DNA from 4 places in the Siphonobacter sp. SORGH_AS_1065 genome. Region 4 is predicted to be linked to each of the others. Evidence: riboswitches for the same ligand, from Rfam matches in the RefSeq annotation. Region 4 holds a riboswitch; each other region holds the start of a gene.

Region 1 (4,707 bases), on a different contig from region 4:
ATCAACTTTGACGATCGAACGATTATCGTGCGGCCACATCGCTGCTGGCCGGAGCTTCTTCAGCAATGTATTTGTCCAGGTCTTTATTCCACTTTTTTACGTAGTTTTTGTAGTATTTCCCCGTTACTTCCCCGGTATAACCCGTGTGGATTTGCTTCACGGTTCCATCCCGACCAATGATGATCGTTGTTGGGAACGCCATCATTTTATTGAGGGCCGCGAATTTCTCGGAAGCCAGTTTTTTATCCGCAATACCACCGAAGAGAATGTCGTATTCAATACCGTATTTCTCTTTCAGTTTACCTAGTGTGTACTTGGCGTATTCCAGATCATCTTTCTGTTCAAAACCAACCGCGATGGCTTCTACGCCGCGATGTTTATTGGCCTTGTACCAGGGGGAAAGAAAAGCCGTCTGATCCGTGCAATTGGGGCACCAGGTCCCAATGATTTCCACGATAACCACTTTGCCTTTGTATTTAGCATCGCTCAGTTTTACGGTTTTTCCATTCAGATCGGGGAAAGTGAAATCCAGTTTATTCTGACCTTCCTTCAGTTGAGTCAGAGCATAGGGATCCGGAAGTTCGGCCTTTTTGTTTTTCGTCCACTCCAGCTTTTGAGTAACGTATAACCCACGATCAATTTCGGCGGATAAGGTTTTGTCCTCGTTGATTTTTCCTTTGATCAATACGGGATTAGGCCCGGTGAAGCCCGAAAGAACAAATTCATTTCCCTGAACAGTCCCCTCCAGTTCACGGGAATCACCCACGACCGTCATGATCACGCCCGTCAGTTTATTCCCCTTTTGTTCGAGTAAAGCGACCTGATTCGCAACCGGTTCTTTACTAATGAGTTTGATTTCCCATTTACCGCTCAGGTTAGCCGCTGGGGCAATGTCTTTACCGGGTTCAACGAATCGGTAAGACTTACCGTATTCCGCCGTAAAAGGCAGCGAGTTACCCCGGAAGCTGGGCACCAGACTGCGGTATTCACCCGTTAGGTGGCCGTCGGGGTGAACCTTAGCTACCAGTGCGGCATCGTACGTATTCATTTTAATAAATAAAGAATCAGAAGCCGTTTGTTTGACGTGGAAGTGATCCTGACGGGTGCCATTGATGAGGGTGAAAGTAGCGTCTTCGGCTTTATTACCCTTTACTTCAAAATTAAAGGGAACCTTCTGTTCGTTAATGGTGAAAACGCCCCGCCAAACGCCTTCTTTCGGGAATTGAGTTTGCTGAGCCTGCGAAGAAAAACCACTGAGTACGGACAAGGTAAGGGCCGTGCCTTTGAGGAATGAAATGGCTTTCATTTTCATAAATAGATGTGTTAGAAATAGTTAGGAAATGCACTCGCGTTGAAACGCGTGCAGAGAAAGAAAGCATATACACCAGTGCAGGCAGGCAGATGCAAAAGACTTTCGTGATTAGTTGAGGTTGGACGGATCTCAGCAGCAGCAGGTGCAGCAGCGAGCATTGCATGCGAATAGCTTAGCGTTCATGGTTGGTTGTTGGGTTTATAGTTCCTAATTCAATAGGCAGGTTAGCACTGATTCCGTTCAGGAAAGTTGCTAAGGATTCAAAGAGCCTGTCTCTCCACCTTTCTTTATAAGCCGCAACTACTTTTGCAGGGAAGTAATTGAAGACTCTGCAAAGATATATACGTGAAAATGCATTATCCAAATAAATCTATAGATTTTATAGACTAATAACGTTTATTTTTTTAGCCAAACCTATTAATCATTTGTCAATCAGTAGATTGAGAATTGAAGTTAGATTAGGCAGCAGGCATTTATTCAAGCTAGATGCCTGCTGCCTGTGATTAATTACGGGTCATTAGCTTATTAGCGGTTAACTCACTGGCTGGAATGAGCCATACATATGTAGGATCGCTCGGTACGATGGCCGGTACAGTGCCTTTTGCTGGAAACGTTAGATTCTGCCGGTAAATGTCAATAGAGCGTAAGCCTTCGCCTAAAAACTCAATGCGGCGTTCTTTTAGAATCGTTTCCAGCAAAGCACTGGCATTAGGAAAGCTGGCGGTAGTCCACTGCGTGGAAGCATCCGACCTTGATCGCACGGCACTCAGCAACTGAACGGCTCGGGCATCTACTGAATTGGTCGAGCGGGTTCGTGCCTCAGCAAGGTTCAATAGCACTTCCGCGTAGCGAATAATCGGAGCTTTGTCGGTATAAGGCGACGGACTCGAGTATTTCGATAACCACTGCTGCCCGCCCGAAGTAACCACAAACTGGCGGCGGGCATCGGTCGATTTCCAGGTGCTTTCGCCCAGAATTCCTGCCGGGTTCAGGTAATACTCCCTGTTACCTGTCGGCAGGTAGTAAAAGCCAAATTGATTCTGCGTTCCTGGGTTGTCCTGATTGGTGAAAACGAGCGAGAAGATGCTTTCCGTTGTGGTTTGCGGTACGGCAAAGACCGAAGCAATATTGGCTTGCAAGGCATGCTTTACGCCCGTGGTGGCCGTAAAGGGAGCAGAAGCGGAGACAATCTTGTCGGCTTCCCGGATTACGTCATCCCATTTAGATTGAGCCAGATAAACTTTCGTTTTAAACGCAATTGCCGAATTTCGATGCGGATGCGAGACATTGGTCAATTCATCGGTATAATTTAACGGAAGGTTCTGCTCGGCGAAATTCAAATCCTCAATAATCTGAGCGTAAACTTCGGCCACCGTACTCCGGGCCAGATCGTTATTCGCTGCATTGGTTTCAGCCTGAAGCCGAAGCGGCAAGCCCGGACTGGAACCATTAGAAGTTGCCCCATACGACCGGGCATAAAACTGCAGTACGTAGAAATAAGCCACCGCTCTCACGAACCGAGCTTCGGCTTTGTATTTTAGCACTTGCTGGTCATAGTTGGCCGGAAACGTAGGAGGTACGAATTTGCTGGCGTTATCATCCAGACCTTTTAGAAATACGTTAACTTTATTAATAGAAGCATAAGCCGCGTCCCAGATGCCACCCGTCTGCGATTCGTTTTGTGTAAAGCTCCACACGTTAAAACCAGTACCCTGGTTGGCCTTGACATTCAGGAATTCTTCTCCCTGAATATCGCTATAAATGTGATAACGCCCTCCTAGAAAGGCTCCTGATTTAATGGACGAAGAACTGAATAACCCGTTCACCTGCTGGGCAATGCGGGCAGGTGTATCGAAAACGACAATGTCGGTGAAAAACGTAGTGGGTGTGGGTTCTAGTTTGTCTTCGTTGCAGGAAGAAAGTGCAAGTACGATTCCAAGGCCTAGTACGCGGGACGTATGTTTGAGTAAGTGATTCATAATCAGGAAGGGTTAAAAGCCAATAGTAATACCGAGGGATACTGTACGGGTTTGTCCCAATGCATTCCGGTCCACGCCGGGGCCCGTATTGCTGTTTCCATTCACCGTAGATTCGGGATCATAACCGCTGTACTTCGTAAAAACCAGAGCATTCTGCACCTGAGCGTACACGCGGGCACTCGATATATGAAGGCGGTTCAGAACATTTGGATTGATTTTGTACCCCAGCGAAACATTCCGCAGGCGAGCAAAATCGCCTTTTTCAATATTTTCGGAAATGGAGATAGCCGCTCCGCCGTTGGAAATGTTATCTCCGTAAACCGCCCGTGGTAATTTCCCATCTTTATTATTCGGTGTCCAGCGGTCGAGGAGATCCGTGCTGTTGTTATAGCCGCGTTGATCACGAGTTCCAGGTTTGGTGCCGTTCAGAACCTTATTACCTCCCGAGAATTGCAGGAATAAACCCAGATCGAAGTTTTTGTAGGTAAACGTGTTATCAAATCCGCCGTACCATTTTGGCAAAGCCGGGCCTTGATTTCTACCGTCGGCCAGCGTCGTTGCGGCAGATACAGATGTGCCTTCCAGCGTCGTCCATCGTTGGGATGCGGAGGCCGAATGATCGTATTGAACCACAGTTCCGTCGGCTTTCTGGAATAAACGGCGACCATTTTCAGGATTAACCCCCAGCGTAGTAACGGCCCAGAGACTGGAAACCGATTTCCCAATTTCAATTACGTTTTCACCGTTGATTATCCGCTGGTTATCTCCATTCAGGCTAATGACCTTATTTTTCAGCGTCGTTACATTCGCATTGATTTTCCAGCTGAACTCATCCGTACGAACGGCATGGGCCTGTACGCTGAACTCCAGCCCGGTATTTTGCATCGAGCCAATATTAAGTAAGAGAGAATTGGAGGGGATCCCTTTGGAAGATGCCTGCGGAACATTGAGAATCAGGCCATCCACATCGTTTTGGTAATAGGCGATTTCTCCGGTAATGCGATCATTGAGTAAGCCAAAAGCAAATCCAAAATCAGTCTTCTTGCTGGTTTCCCAGGACAGACTTCGGTTTCCTGCCTGATCGTAATAAAGCGTAGGGGAATCGCCCTGTAAACCAGCCGCGTAGGATTGCAGCGAAGCATAGTCATTAATGCCCTGATTATTCCCAACCAGACCGTAGCTACCCCGGAATTTCAGGTAACTTACGATTCGACTGATGGCTGAATTCGCCCAGAAAGTTTCATCTGAGATGGAGTACCCCAGCGAAGCACCGTAGAAGTTACCAAACTTTTTACCACTCGCAAAAGCTGAATAGCCGTCCCGACGGAAGTTAAGAGTAGCGAAGTATTTTTTACCGAAATCATAATTCAAGCGTCCGAAATAGGATAACAGGAAGTTTTCCGTTTGAGCCATGCT
Region 2 (4,707 bases), 2.4 Mb from region 4:
GGAATCAAACAGATGATTCCGGCTTTTTCTTATAGGATATGATGACAGACAGAATCCCCAAGCACTACTGCCCCTATGGAGCCGCCACGACGGCAGCGGCACAACATTTAAACTCAAAACGCCAAACTCTACACAACAAATTCAAACGTAACGGCCTTCACTAGGTCGGGATGAAGGCTTTCCGCTACGGGGCAGGTTAAGGCGGCGTTTTCCAGCTTCTTTTTACGAGTTTCAGTTAGGGGCTGACTCGTCTTAACAATCAGTTTAACAGCGATCTCACTGATTCGACGGGGATTTTCAGCCATACTCTTCGTAACTTCTACCTGCGTCCCGGTAATATCCACCTGGTCCCGCTGGGCAACGATTCCCATGATGGTTAACATGCAGGAACCCAAAGCCGAAGCAACTAAATCAGTGGGAGAAAATGCCTCTCCTTTTCCGTGATTATCCACTGGGGCATCCGTAATAATTTCTGAGCCAGATCTTACGTGTGTAGCCTGCGTGCGAAGTTGTCCTAAATACGTAATGGTAGCCGTTGCCATGCCTGTAACTGTTATCTTAATTGAATGAATGAGACGTATTTTCCGAAAAGCTTTTCTCTCACTTTTCCTAAAAATGCCATTAAAGGTAAGTTATTCTTTCTAACTCATCTTTCTTCACGGGGTTATCGCCCTCACAATTCAAGTGAAAAGCTTCATTCTTTTATCAAACGCAACTTTTTATCGTCATTACAGGTTAGCTCATTACCTTTGTACATCTTTTGATAGACCCCACTGTTTATCAAATCAGCAATTGATATTGGGATGATTGAGCTACCCGTAATAACAAAACCCGGTACAGGCACCAAAGGCGAGAACAAGCCAGGTTCCTCTACCCGCAAACCCGACTGGTTGCGAGTGAAACTCCCCACCGGTCCGGAATACCGCAACGTGCGGCAAGTTGTAGATGAATATAAACTCCACACCATTTGTCAGTCAGGAAACTGTCCGAATATGGGTGAGTGTTGGGGAGCGGGTACGGCTACATTTATGATTTTGGGTAATGTCTGTACGCGTTCCTGTACCTTCTGTGCAGTAGCAACCGGACGTCCCAACGAATATGATGCGGACGAACCCCGTCGCGTAGCCGAAGCCATTAAGATCATGGGTGTGAAGCATGCCGTTCTGACTTCTGTAAACCGGGATGAATTGAAAGACCGGGGAGCTGAAATCTGGTATCAGACGGTTCGCCTGACGAAAGAATTAAGCCCCAGCACAACGATTGAAACGCTGATTCCTGATACGAAAGGAAACTGGGCTGCTCTGGAGCGTATGATTGCTGCCGGACAGGAAGTGGTCTCCCATAATATGGAGACGGTAGAACGTCTGTATCGCCCCGTACGTCCTCAGGCGAAATATTCGCGGAGTCTGGAGCAAATCAAACGGACGAAAGACTTTGGCAAACGTACCAAAACGGGCATTATGCTAGGTTTGGGCGAAACGCAGGACGAAGTATTCAAAGCTATGGATGATCTGGTCGCTCATGGACTGGACGTTCTGACGCTGGGCCAATACCTTCAGCCTACAAAAATGCACCACGAAGTTATTGAATGGATTCACCCCGACACCTTCGCGATGTATAAGGAAGAGGGCGAAAAACGAGGTATCAAATACGTTGAATCGGGCCCACTGGTACGCTCTAGCTACCACGCCGAACGTCACGTAAACGTATAATTTATATTGATTTGAGTCAAAGGCCTCGTTACCTAGGAGTAGCGAGGCCTTTTTGGTAGAGACGTGACTTCATCGCGTCTAGTCGGGAGATGGAGATCAGGCAGAGCTCCATCATGGTTGGTGTCCTCACCAACCATGATGCTTTATTAATGGCGGGTGAAGACACCAGCCATAGCGGGAGTAACAAAAATTGCCTCTACTCAGACGCGATGAAGTCGCCTCTCTACATTCAAACAAAATCGAATTTTCCAGGTTCTATTTTCATTCACGAGATTCCCGATTGCTTGAAGTACGACATCATCATAACAGGAGGAGGTATGGCTGGACTAAGTCTGGCCTATTACCTCAATCGTAGTGCTTTACGCGATAAGAAAATTTTGATCATTGATCGTGAAAAGAAAACCCGGAATGACCGGACCTGGGCCTTTTGGCAGGAAGGAGAAAGTGCATTCGAGTCCATCCTCTACCGAAAATGGAATTCCATCTGGTTTCATGGATCTAATGGATTTTCCCGAAAGTTGACCTTAGGCAAGCATCAGTATAAGTTACTTCGCGGAATTGATTTCTACCAGTTTATTCATCACGAACTGGCGACAAACCCTGCCATTGAATTCTTATACAGCCCCATTCAGTCTATTCTGTCTGATAACCAGGAAGCCATTGTTCAAACCGAAGCAGGCGAATACCGGGCAAGCTGGTGTTTCGATAGTACGCACGTTTTGCAAGCCATGAAACCCTTGCCAGCGAGTGGCTTTGTCTACCAAAACCTGTTACAGCACTTCAAAGGCTGGGTCATTCGCACTAATCAACCTGCCTTTGACCCGCAGGTACCGATTATGATGGATTTCCGAATCGACCAGCAGAACGAATGTCGATTCGTCTACGTCATGCCTTTTTCTGAAACGGAAGCTCTCATTGAATTCACGCTCTTTACCCCGGCCCTGCTTTCAAAAAAAGAGTACGATGAAGGTTTAAAAAGTTACATTCAGGAATTCACTTCCATTCAGCACTATGAAATTCTGGAAGAAGAATTCGGGGTTATTCCCATGAGCGACGAGCCTGCTCAGGAACAGGCAGCTCCACGCGTGATTCGCGTGGGTACTGCGGGCGGTTATACGCGGGCCAGCACGGGTTATACCTTTACCCGCACGCAAAAGCGTTTACAACAATTGGTTCATAACCTGGAACGATCTTTCGACGTTTCGCCCGTAACTCATAAAGCCATCCCTGCTCTCAATTACTTTTACGATCAGGTTTTTCTAAATGTCTTTTTAAAAAAGCGGGTATCTACGGCTGCTATATTTACGGGGTTGTTCCAAAAAAATCCGGCTCCCCGCATTTTCCGGTTTCTGGATGAAGAAAGCAGTCTGGCAGAAGACTTAAAAGTCATTGTTTCCGTGCCCATCCTTCCCTTTACCAAAGCCGCCATTGACATTTTTAAACGAAATATTCAGGAATTCCGACAAGGTTAAGCCATCTTGTTTGGTGAATTTCCACGGAATGTACAATTTTGCAAAAGTATCCAGAGGCTCCAGCTAGGGCACCAACCGAGTTTCGAACGCTACGGTGGTTTGACGATACGGACTTTTTCCTGAAAATCAGCTTTTTAGGAAAAGTCAAAAACGTTCAATTCCTTCCTTTGGCCAAGGATTACGAAATATTACATATTCATCGATTCGTACTCCCAAATCAATTAATTAACAGAACATGCCTTATTTGTTCACTTCTGAGTCTGTATCTGAAGGACATCCTGATAAAGTAGCCGATCAAATTTCAGATGCCCTCATTGATCATTTCTTAGCCTTCGACCCTCAATCTAAAGTTGCCTGCGAAACCCTGGTAACTACCGGACAGGTTGTTTTGGCCGGTGAAGTTAAATCAACTACCTATCTTGACGTTCAGAGCATTGCTCGTGAAGTAATCCGTAAAATTGGATATACGAAGTCTGAATACATGTTTGAAGCCAATTCCTGCGGTGTTCTTTCTGCTATTCACGACCAGTCAGCCGATATTAACCAGGGCGTGGATCGCTCAAATCCTGAAGAACAAGGTGCTGGTGACCAGGGTATGATGTTCGGTTACGCTACTCGCGAAACGGACAACTACATGCCTTTAGCTCTGGATTTAGCTCACAAAATTCTGAAGGAAATGAGCGACATTCGTAATAATGAGCTGTCGCTGATGCCTTACTTACGCCCCGATGCGAAGTCTCAGGTAACGATTGAATATAGTGATGACAACACGCCTCAGCGAATTGATACCATCGTTGTTTCGACGCAACATGATGATTTCGGTGATGACGAAACGATGCTCGCTAAAATCCGCGAAGACATCATTAACATCGTTATTCCCCGCGTGAAAGCTGCTCTGAAACCTGAGTTAAGCCAGTTATTCGAAGGAGAAATTACCTATCACATCAACCCTACGGGTAAATTCGTGATTGGTGGTCCTCATGGGGATACGGGTCTGACGGGTCGTAAGATCATTGTTGATACATACGGCGGAAAAGGTGCCCACGGTGGGGGTGCGTTCTCGGGTAAAGATCCTTCGAAAGTAGACCGCTCGGCAGCTTACGCTACGCGTCACATTGCGAAAAACCTGGTTGCCGCTGGGCTGGCGGATGAAGTATTGGTTCAGGTTTCTTATGCCATTGGTGTAGCAGAACCTTGCGGTCTGTATATCAACACGTACGGAACTTCGAAGGTGGGATTAACGGACGGAGAAATTGCCTTGAAAGTAGGCGAGATCTTCGACATGCGTCCTTACTTCATTGAGCAGCGTCTGAAACTTCGTAACCCAATTTATTCCGAAACGGCAGCCTATGGTCACATGGGTCGCGAATCGAAAGTGGTAACGAAAACATTCAAATCTCCCGACGGAAAAGTAATCGAGCAGGAAGTAGAATTATTTACCTGGGAAAAACTGGATTACGTGGATCAGGTAAAAGCCAAATTTGGTCTGTAATTCCTTGAATTATATCTCTTTAAAAAGCCCG
Region 3 (4,707 bases), on a different contig from region 4:
TATTAGGGGATCGTTCATCTTCTTTTCAGATAGTATAGTAATATAAACCTTACTGCTAAGGTTTTGTTTAGTACTAGTTTTTGCGTAGTTAATATAAATACATTTGCGATCATCATATAATTCGAAGCAAATGAAAAATATACTGCATATTATTTCCAGTCCTCAGGATGAAGCCTCAGTCAGTCGAAAACTGGGAGCTGCTATTTTGAAAGAGGTTCAGGAAAAATATCCAATCAATCAGGTAAAGGTTCGCGATTTATATAAAGAACCCGCTCCTCATCTGGATGAATCGCATATTAATGCCTTTTTTACGCCTAAAGAAAATCTCTCACCGGAGCAGGAGCAATGCATCAAGTATTCGGATGATGCCGTTGCGGAATTAATGGAAAGTGACGTTATTATTATGGAAGCTCCCATGTATAATTTCAACATCACGTCTACATTAAAGGCCTATTTTGATCACATAACCAGAGCCGGAATCACGTTCCACTACACGGGTAATGGTTTACTTCCCGAAGGACTTCTGAAAAACAAAAAGGCTTATCTGGCCATTACCTCGGGAGGTGTTTATTCCAAAGGAGAACTCAAGCCGTATGATTTCATTGATACGTACGTGCGTTTCTTTTTAACATCAATTGGCATTGAAGTGATGGGCGTTTTTCGAGCAGAAGGGCAGGCCATTGTCGGAAAAGAAGTTGCTTTGGAAGAGGGTATTAAAAGCATTACTATCCATTGATGGGTAGTTTTCGTCGCTGCTTTTTCGAATGGATCAAGAACTTGCTTGAGGATATAAATTTGTAATTTAGGAAGTTGAGTTAGTTTCTTTGGCCCCCGCCAAGAAATGGGCGGGGGTTTTGCTTATTCTTTAGAATGATAGCTTAGAATGTGCCTCAGCACGATGTTTCTTTTCTTCTGAGACGTTACGCTAATTGCCTGTTATCTCGAACGTAATTAGTGGTATAGCACGACAATAACCAAGCTGTTTACTGATAAGAAAGCATTCAAAAGGTAAGTAAGGGCATTCGTTTCGCTATGGATAACAGGTATTTGGGACAATGATATTGAAAAGAAAAGCTGGCAGCAACATTCACTCGTGTCCTGTTTAGTGTGCAGTGAAGTGTCAACAACTATTGCTCCGTTTGCTTCAATAAAGCCTTTCGCTTTTTGTGCTCTTCCACATTCCAGTTAAATCCATAGGCCTTTGTATACACATCCAGTGGCGGTAAGCCAACGCTTTTTCTGCGTTCATCTACCCGCTCGGGCTCTATTAACGGTTCTACATACCACTCCTTCGTAAGTGTATCCATACCAATCTGAGTTCCATAGATTTGTTCGCCGCCGCTTTCGAAAGCAACGCGATCTTCTAATAGAGCCAGATCAAATGATTCTGCTTTCCTTTCCCTGACCGCCTTCCGCATAATAGGTAGATAATGCTTCATGTTCGGTAAATTCGAATGCTGGATCACGAGGAAAAGGGTCTGGTTGGCTTCTTTACCAATCTGCTTTCTACTCAACCAGCCGTATCTATTTAATATAGTCCTTACTTCCTGCATATGAAGGGAGTCTTTGAGGGCTGCCTCTTTCCAAAAGGTTTTAGCCTGAGGAGATTCATAGCCATATTTTTCAGCAATAGGAATGTATGCTTCTCTACATTGCTGATCTTCCACCCGAATTTCAAGCAGTCGATTTTTGACGGACGTTAAGTTAGTTTGAGCGTAGGAAAGGGCAGGGAGTAATAGAAATAAAGAAAGTAACTTCATCAGAAAGGTGTATTAAAGTCACAAATCAAATACACCTTTTCTAAAATGCGGTCTAAAATTTATAATCGAAGGCCTTATTGTCAATCACGGCGTATTCCCTTCGCATGTGGATGCTAGGTTTGAGGGATAACGGCAGGTGGAACCTGCCTTGTGGTAAGAACGAGAAGGAATCTTGCACCAGTAAGTTCGGGGTTTAAACTAGACCCCTCATCTGCCATCTCGAACGAAGTAAGAAACCTTCTGTCGAATGGGGCGGGTTTAGTAAAGTTACCGCATGGCCCAACAAACTCGAAAAGGTCATAAGATCCTTCGCTTCGCTCTGGATGACAGACGCTGATGTAAAGTAGTGAGGAGTCATTTAAGTGTCCCCGGATGAAATCCGGGGCTATCCAGCCTGGATCTGTCCAGACCGGGTTCATCCAGACCGGAGCTACTCATCCAGACCGGAGCTACTCATATTGAATCCCGCTGGGGTTGTTGTTATAAATAGCCTTACGACAAATAACCCCGGAGGGGTTAAACATGAGTAGCCCCGGATGAAATCCGGGGACACTTAAATGACAGATGTTTGGAGCATTTGTTAAAAAAGAAAAGCTGCCAACTCTTATGCTGATAGCTTTTCTTCGAAGATGTTTTCAAACTAGGAATGCTTTACGAAGCCAGACTAACTTCTTCAGTCTGATACAATTCACTAAGGATAGACAAGACTTCGTTGATTTCTTCAAACGTATTATCCGCTCCGAAGGAGAAACGAACGTTTTCTTTCCCAAAACTGGTGGGAATTTCCTGTAGTACGTGCGAGCCTCCGGCGAGATTGGAACAGGCACTACCACCGGAGACGGCAATGCCGCGAGCATCCAGGGCTTCTACCAATGAGCAGGGGCCGTCGAGAATAGGGAAGGCGACGTTAATTAATCCGGGTAAACTTTCTTCGATGCTTTGACATCGACCATTAAACAAAACCCCGGGAATTTGCCGTTGGATTTCGTCGATGAACTGTTGTTTCAATGAATTCAGATGGGCGATGTTTTGCGTTTGATGGGTTATCGCCAGCTCCAGAGCCTTAGTTAATCCCACAATGCCGGGAATATTTTCGGTTCCTCCGCGTTGCCCCCCTTCCTGTCCGCCGCCGCTGATAAAGGCGGGCAATCGGTGTCCCTGACGGGCAAACAAAAATCCTACGCCTTTAGGACCACGGAATTTATGGGCCGAAGCCGTCGCAAAATCAACCGCATGAAGGTTTACGGGCACTTTACCGATGCTTTGAACGGTATCCGTATGGAAATAAGCTCCGTAGTGTTGAGTTAACGAATGCACTTCTTCCAAATCCAAAAGCGTACCTAGTTCGTTATTGGCATGCATGAGGCTGACGAGTCCGTTGGGATGTTTCTCCAGCCATTGGGTTAAATCAGGAATGGATACCCGACCCTGCTCGTCTAACTGGACGTAATGAACTTGAATAAGCCCCGCCTGTTCCAACTGTTTCAGCGGCAAAAGCACGGCTTTATGTTCAATCTTCGAAGTAAGGACATGGCGGATGTTAAAGTGCTGAATGCTACTTTTTAAAGCAAAATTATCGGCTTCGGTGCCGCCAGAAGTAAAGATAATTTCTTCGGGAGTAATGTTCAGTAAATCAGCAATTTGCCGACGACTCGATTGAATTACTTTTTTCGCTTCCCGGCCCGCCCAATGATTCGAAGAGGCGTTGCCAAAATGTTGCGTAAAATAGGGTATGATGGCTTCCAGAACAGCAGGAGACAAAGCGGTAGTCGCGGAGTTATCTAAATAAATACTCATGGTATAAAAGAGCTGATGAAGGGTGAATGAATGGACACGTAAGGAGCACAGGTATCAAATAAACCTGAGCGATGCTTGGTAATGAAAGTGAATCTCGTGACAAACGAGAGAAAGGCTTAACTCATCAGTAATGAGCAGGCCGATCGGTTCCTTAGATTGGGGAGGAATGACATGGCATATGGGGTTTATAGTTCCTAAAAATGTTAGGCAGGTTAGCACTGATTCCGCGTCGGAAAGTTGCTAAGGATTCGTCGAGCCTGTCTCTCCTCCTTTCTGTATAAGCCCCAACTACCAATGGTAATTGAAGACAATGCAAAGTAAAGTAGTGGAATTTAATAAAACAAATAAAATCTATAGAAATAGTAGATTAATAATACTATTAACACTTCTTGTTGTGCTATTTGTCTGTAAAATAGATGGTTACTAAAATTGTTTTTTCTAAAATTAACTTACTACTAGTAAAATAGTCATTGCTATGATTCATTACGTAGGTTTAGGCAACCGAAAAAACTAGTTACCTATGAAGTCATTGCTGAGAATCATTACGCTTTTCTTCTGTTTTCCGACCTTGGTATTCTCCCAAACAAGTGCATTGGAAAATGCTACGCTACTTCGTGCTAGGGAAGGGTTACCTTTCTTTTTTGAAAAAATAAAAGCTGGAAAGCCGATCATGGTAGGATACCTCGGTGGTAGCATTACCGAAGCCGGAAAAGGCTGGCGGGAGCAGTCACTGAGTTGGTTACAGAAAACCTATCCGCAGGTTCCCTTTCGGCAGATTAATGCGGGAGTTGGCGGAACGGGCTCGGATTTAGGTGTTTTTCGGGTGCAAACTCAGGTGCTCGATCAGAATCCTGATTTGGTTTTCGTAGAATTTGCTGTAAACGATAACGGTAAAAAGCCAGAGCAGATTTACAAAGCCATGGAAGGAATCGTTCGAAAAACCTGGCGGCAAAATCCTCATACCGATCTCTGTTTCGTATACACCTTAACGGCAGATCTGGCCCCAACTTACCAGCAGGGAAAACTGCCAGCTTCGGCTTTAGCCATGGAACAAATTGCGGAATATTATGGAATTCCCAGCATTTGTCTGGGGCTGGAGGTGGCAGCTTTGGCCCAGCAAGGTAAGCTGATTTTCAAAGGCAAACCCGAA
Region 4 (4,707 bases):
ATCCGATTGAATACCAATGATTAGTGTCTGGGCTTTAATTCGGTTAAGAGCTGCCATAGCTCCGCCTCGGTTTCTTCCCACATCGTGCGAATCCATCATTCGCGACAAACTATAGTAAGAGAAAGCGTTGAATCGTGAGGCAATTTTTTCGCCCTGATATCGCTGGTAAGAGCTAGCCCGGTAGTGATCAATTACCGATTCTTCGCGGGCTTGCGTATACTCGTACATCACCGCACTGCGGTAACTCAGCAAGGCCGTAGCCCGGGCGGCTTTCATGCCCGCAGTACCTGCGTCGGCCCGGCGTTCCTGCCAGGTCTGATCGGCCTCAATAGCCATCCGTTGGGATTCATTGAAGGCAATACCCCAGGGCGACATCCGGGCGTTAGTAGCAATAAGAATCAGTTGCTTGAAAAGCTCGGGTTTCTGGATGGCCCATTCCAGAGCCTGCTGTCCGCCAAGCGATCCACCTACGAGCATGCAAAGCTGACGAATCTGCAAATGCTCCCGCAGTAAATCCAGACTTTTAACAACATCACGAATGGTTACGAGCGGAAAATCCTGATAATAAGGTTCCTGCGTAAGCGGATTAACTGATAAGGCCGAGGTAGAACCATAAGCCGAACTCAGCACATTCGCACAAATAATGAAATACTGTCGGGTATCTAATAGCTTTCCTTCGCCCACTAATCCGCTCCACCACTCGGTAACGTCTGAATTTCCCGTGAGGGCATGACAAATCCAGACGGCATTATCGGCCCGGTCATTAAGCTTTCCAAAGGTATGATAAGCTACCTGAATTTCGGGTAGGGTCTGTCCGCATTCTAAGTCAAAAGGATGCGGGTAATGAAATAGTTGTAACTCAGACAAAGCGTAAGCAATCAGTTAAGGACTTTCAAGTAAGTCAGTATGCAAATCGAGTGAAATAAGGTCGGAGCCAAAGCCCCGACCCTGGAGGCTAGGAACCTGAAACGGCCTGAATGGCCTGCTCTAGGTCCGCCTTAATGTCTTCAATGTGTTCAAAACCCAGCGAAATTCGGAGTAATCCCGGTTCTACGCCCGCCGTAGCTTGCTCGGCGGCTGAAAGCTGGGAATGCGTCGTGCTGGCGGGGTGGATGATGAGCGTTTTCGCATCGCCCACATTAGCGAGGTGACTAATCAGTTTTAAGGAATTAACCAACTGATCTGCCGCTTCTTTTCCCGCTTTAAGCTTGAAGGTTAACACGCCGCCAAAGCCACGGGTTAAGTACTTCTGAGCCAGGGCGTGATAGGGACTGCTCGCCAAACCGGGGTAATTCACATATTCTACTGCCGGATGGTTTTCCAGCCAGGTCGCCAGAGCCAGAGCATTTTCGTTCGTCCGCTCTACGCGAAGCGAAAGCGTTTCGAGTCCCTGCAATAGTAAGAAGCTGTTGAAAGGAGCTTGAGAAGGTCCCCAATCCCGAAGTCCTTCTACCCGGGCCCGAATGATGAACTGAATATTACCGAAAGGACCATTAAAGCCGAATACATCATTTAATACCAGACCGTGGTAACTTGGTGAGGGTTCGGTAAACTGAGGGTACTTTCCATTGCCCCAGTTATAGGTGCCACCGTCGATAATAACTCCTCCCATAGAAGTACCGTGACCGCCGATCCACTTCGTAGCCGAGCTAACAACCACGTGGGCTCCGTGTTTAAGAGGCTGAGCAATGGCCCCGCCTGCTCCGAATGTATTATCTACGATAATGGGCAGATCATACTTCTTAGCCAGGGCTGCGAAGGCTTCAAAATCGGGAATGTTAAATCCAGGGTTACCAATAGTTTCCAGATACAGGAACTTGGTGCGATCGTCAATGAGCCGTTCGAATGATTCAACTTTATCGCCGTCAGCAAAACGGGCTTCAACGCCAATATTTTTAAAGGAATTCTTAAACTGGTTATAGCTGCCGCCGTATAAATAGGAAGTCGTTACAAAGTTATCGCCAACGGTAGTAATGTTATTGATGGTAATAAACTGAGCCGCATGCCCCGAAGCCACTGAAAGGGCTGCCACGCCGCCTTCCAATGCCGCTATGCGTTTTTCAAACACATCGTGGGTGGGGTTCATAATGCGTGAATAAATGTTCCCAAATTCCTGAAGGGCAAAAAGCCGGGCTCCGTGAGCGGAATCATCGAACTGATAAGCCGTGGTTTGATAAATAGGAACGGCCCGGGCCTTAGTGGTTGGGTCAATCTCTTGGCCAGCGTGTAACTGGAGCGTTTCAAAACGTAATTCAGACATGTTGTTGCAGAATTAATGCGTGAATAAAAGATAGAGTTTAGAGTAAGTGTTTGAAACGAATCGTTTCTGCATGCAATCCACAACAAGAAGAAGTGCCCCCTGCGTAGGCGGATGAACTAAGAGTCAGGAAATCTGAGATGGAAAAAGAGGGCAGAATAGCAGCCCCCAATAAAAGGGTCGTCCGGTGCATGAAAGTTCGCTTTACTTATCTCTCCCCGGAGACCTTCTCCGGGGCAGGAATTAGCACCTTGTTTTCACCTCGTTGAAAATAGGTTGCCAGCGGTTCACAGAGCCCGTCTCTCCCCGCTTCTCGATAAGTCAGCATCTGGAACGGGCTGACTTTTCAAAGGCAAACTTAAAAAGGAATAGGCAAATGTGGAAAGAGCCGGATCGTTTTTTGTTCGTTGGGGGTTATAATTACTTTAATTCACGCAAAACCAGTAACGAAAAGGCAGGGGATAATAATCAGGAGTGAACTTTCCCATGCTGATCTGCTACTTTTGTAAAAAACGTCAGTTGATGTACTGACACGCATACGTTATGGAAAACCCCGTCCTTATTTTTGGAGCCAAAGCTTTGGGTAAAACGGCTCTTGATATTTTTAATAGCAACGGCGTCATTGTGTACGGGTTTCTGGAAGACGAAACGAGCCTGCACGGAACCGAAATTGGTGAGGTATCAGTCTTTTCAGCGACTGACGATGAAGGATTTACTGAACTCATTGGAAATAAATGTGAAGCTTTTATAGCAGTAGAAGATCGGACCGAACGCAAAACACTGGTTGAGTACCTGCACGAAACTCGCCAGACGCAGCCTGTTAATGCTGTACATCCCTCGGCCATTATTTCGGAAGATGCTCACATTGGCCACGGAAATCTGATTGCGGCTGGCGTTATTGTTCAGACGTTTTCCAAAGTGAGTAACCACTGTATTCTCCACGCCGGAGTTATCATTGATACCGAAACTGTCCTGGAAGACTTCGTTCAGGTAGGAGCGGGGAGTGTAATCGGAATGGGAGCTAAAGTGGGAGAAAACACTTTCATTGGTTCTGGCGTAACGATTGTAGGCGGCGTCGAAATTGGGAAAAATGCCCGAATCGGAGCGGGGTCTGTCGTCATTGAAAACGTCGCAACGGGTGCTACGGTCTTTGGCAATCCGGCTAAAAAGGTATAAAGTACGATCTCGATTTTCTCAAAAGGGGTCCGGTTTAACGCATGTAACCGGGCCCCTTTTTGTTGCTACGTGTATTAATAGACAGCTTCACTATTCTAGGTATAGTGCAAAACTGAGTTTACAGATTCTTCGTTCTACAACCTCTATGAGCTTAACATAAGTTATAAGAGGTATAGAAATTAAAAGAAGCGAATAAAGAAGTCTTGCAATATAAAAAAATATAATTGAACTATTTTGCTAATATTTGGTAATGTTTATGAAAAATATGGGTGATTTGAGCTCATTAATGAATAATTGATGAGTATTTTTACTCTTAAAATTAGTGTAGTTAACATTCCGTATGGTATAATTTTTTGAAGACTTATTTAGCTTTGCTACTATAAAAAAAATGAATGTAAGAATGTAATTTTTTTCGATGAAACGTTTGAAATGACATCCATCTAGTAGATTTTCTCGTATTTATCTTTTGGAATTTCGTTCAGCAATTCTAAACAAAGTTGAATTATCCTTGTATATATTCTTTATAGACTCTAATTTAGGTAGAATTGGTTTCGAAAAGATTATTAGTTCTGTTCTAATAGAATTGATAAGTGTTCGAAACCTATCAGCGTGATAGTCAAAACTGATCTTACTTTTTGTTGAACAGGTAGCTCAGTTTAGGGTAACAGGTCGATTTTACCGAGACTATTCCACCTTAATACACCGCTACAATTATGAATACGGAATTTGATGAAGTAGTTTCGCTATCTGAAAAAAACGAAGTTCGTTTGCGTGCGGGTGCTCAGATAGAAGCTAAAATGGCTCCTGAGACTACTAATACAAGTGTGCCCCCTGTCCCCACTACTGAAAAGTCAATGAGTTCTACGAGTATATGGCAGCGTTTGAAAAACCGCTTTTTTACAGGGCAACAGCCCGATCTGGAAGAGGCCATTAAAGACTGCTTTTGGAAAGTTGATATACATTCACACCTGCTGCCAGGGGTAGATGACGGAGTTTCATCCTGGGAAGAAACCCTGGCCTGCTTAAAACAATTTTCCGAATGGGGCATAACTAAAGTAGTAACTACGCCCCACGTCAGTCGAGATTGGTTTCCTAACAAATACCATCAGTTACTTGAGGGTCAGGAGCAATTGCAGTCCCTGGTACGGGAGCATAACCTCCCCCTAACGATTGAAGTAGCCGCCGAATACCTTCTTGATGATTTTTTCCTTGATTTATTAAAAAGCCGGGAAGTGTTAACCTTTGGCCCGGAAAAGTATATATTAGTAGAAACG

The links. Region 4 has a riboswitch for S-adenosylmethionine ahead of QE390_RS05775 (O-acetylhomoserine aminocarboxypropyltransferase/cysteine synthase family protein). Riboswitches for the same ligand answer to the same signal wherever they lie in the genome.
Region 1: another riboswitch for S-adenosylmethionine. It lies ahead of QE390_RS22835 (peroxiredoxin); the one in region 4 lies ahead of QE390_RS05775 (O-acetylhomoserine aminocarboxypropyltransferase/cysteine synthase family protein).
Region 2: another riboswitch for S-adenosylmethionine. It lies ahead of metK (methionine adenosyltransferase); the one in region 4 lies ahead of QE390_RS05775 (O-acetylhomoserine aminocarboxypropyltransferase/cysteine synthase family protein).
Region 3: another riboswitch for S-adenosylmethionine. It lies ahead of QE390_RS21850 (cysteine desulfurase family protein); the one in region 4 lies ahead of QE390_RS05775 (O-acetylhomoserine aminocarboxypropyltransferase/cysteine synthase family protein).

Annotation. Positions count from the first base shown of each region.
Region 1 is NZ_JAUTAM010000008.1:56,927-61,633, forward strand. Features, by position in the region: gene QE390_RS22835 (peroxiredoxin) at 23-1,312, opposite strand; SAM riboswitch class I at 1,508-1,608, opposite strand; gene QE390_RS22840 (RagB/SusD family nutrient uptake outer membrane protein) at 1,816-3,291, opposite strand; gene QE390_RS22845 (TonB-dependent receptor) at 3,304-4,707, opposite strand, start outside.
Region 2 is NZ_JAUTAM010000004.1:3,607,999-3,612,705, reverse strand. Features, by position in the region: gene QE390_RS15665 (OsmC family protein) at 129-542, opposite strand; gene lipA (lipoyl synthase) at 804-1,712, shown strand; gene QE390_RS15655 (lycopene cyclase family protein) at 1,826-3,184, shown strand; SAM-I-IV-variant riboswitch at 3,226-3,344, shown strand; gene metK (methionine adenosyltransferase) at 3,420-4,676, shown strand.
Region 3 is NZ_JAUTAM010000007.1:13,890-18,596, reverse strand. Features, by position in the region: gene QE390_RS21865 (helix-turn-helix domain-containing protein) at 1-18, opposite strand, end outside; gene QE390_RS21860 (FMN-dependent NADH-azoreductase) at 131-736, shown strand; gene QE390_RS21855 (DUF6624 domain-containing protein) at 1,128-1,760, opposite strand; gene QE390_RS21850 (cysteine desulfurase family protein) at 2,412-3,557, opposite strand; SAM riboswitch class I at 3,740-3,841, opposite strand; gene QE390_RS21845 (SGNH/GDSL hydrolase family protein) at 4,078-4,707, shown strand, end outside.
Region 4 is NZ_JAUTAM010000004.1:1,248,311-1,253,017, reverse strand. Features, by position in the region: gene metX (homoserine O-acetyltransferase) at 1-867, opposite strand, end outside; gene QE390_RS05775 (O-acetylhomoserine aminocarboxypropyltransferase/cysteine synthase family protein) at 956-2,260, opposite strand; SAM riboswitch class I at 2,463-2,580, opposite strand; gene QE390_RS05770 (NeuD/PglB/VioB family sugar acetyltransferase) at 2,801-3,433, shown strand; gene QE390_RS05765 (tyrosine-protein phosphatase) at 4,147-4,707, shown strand, end outside.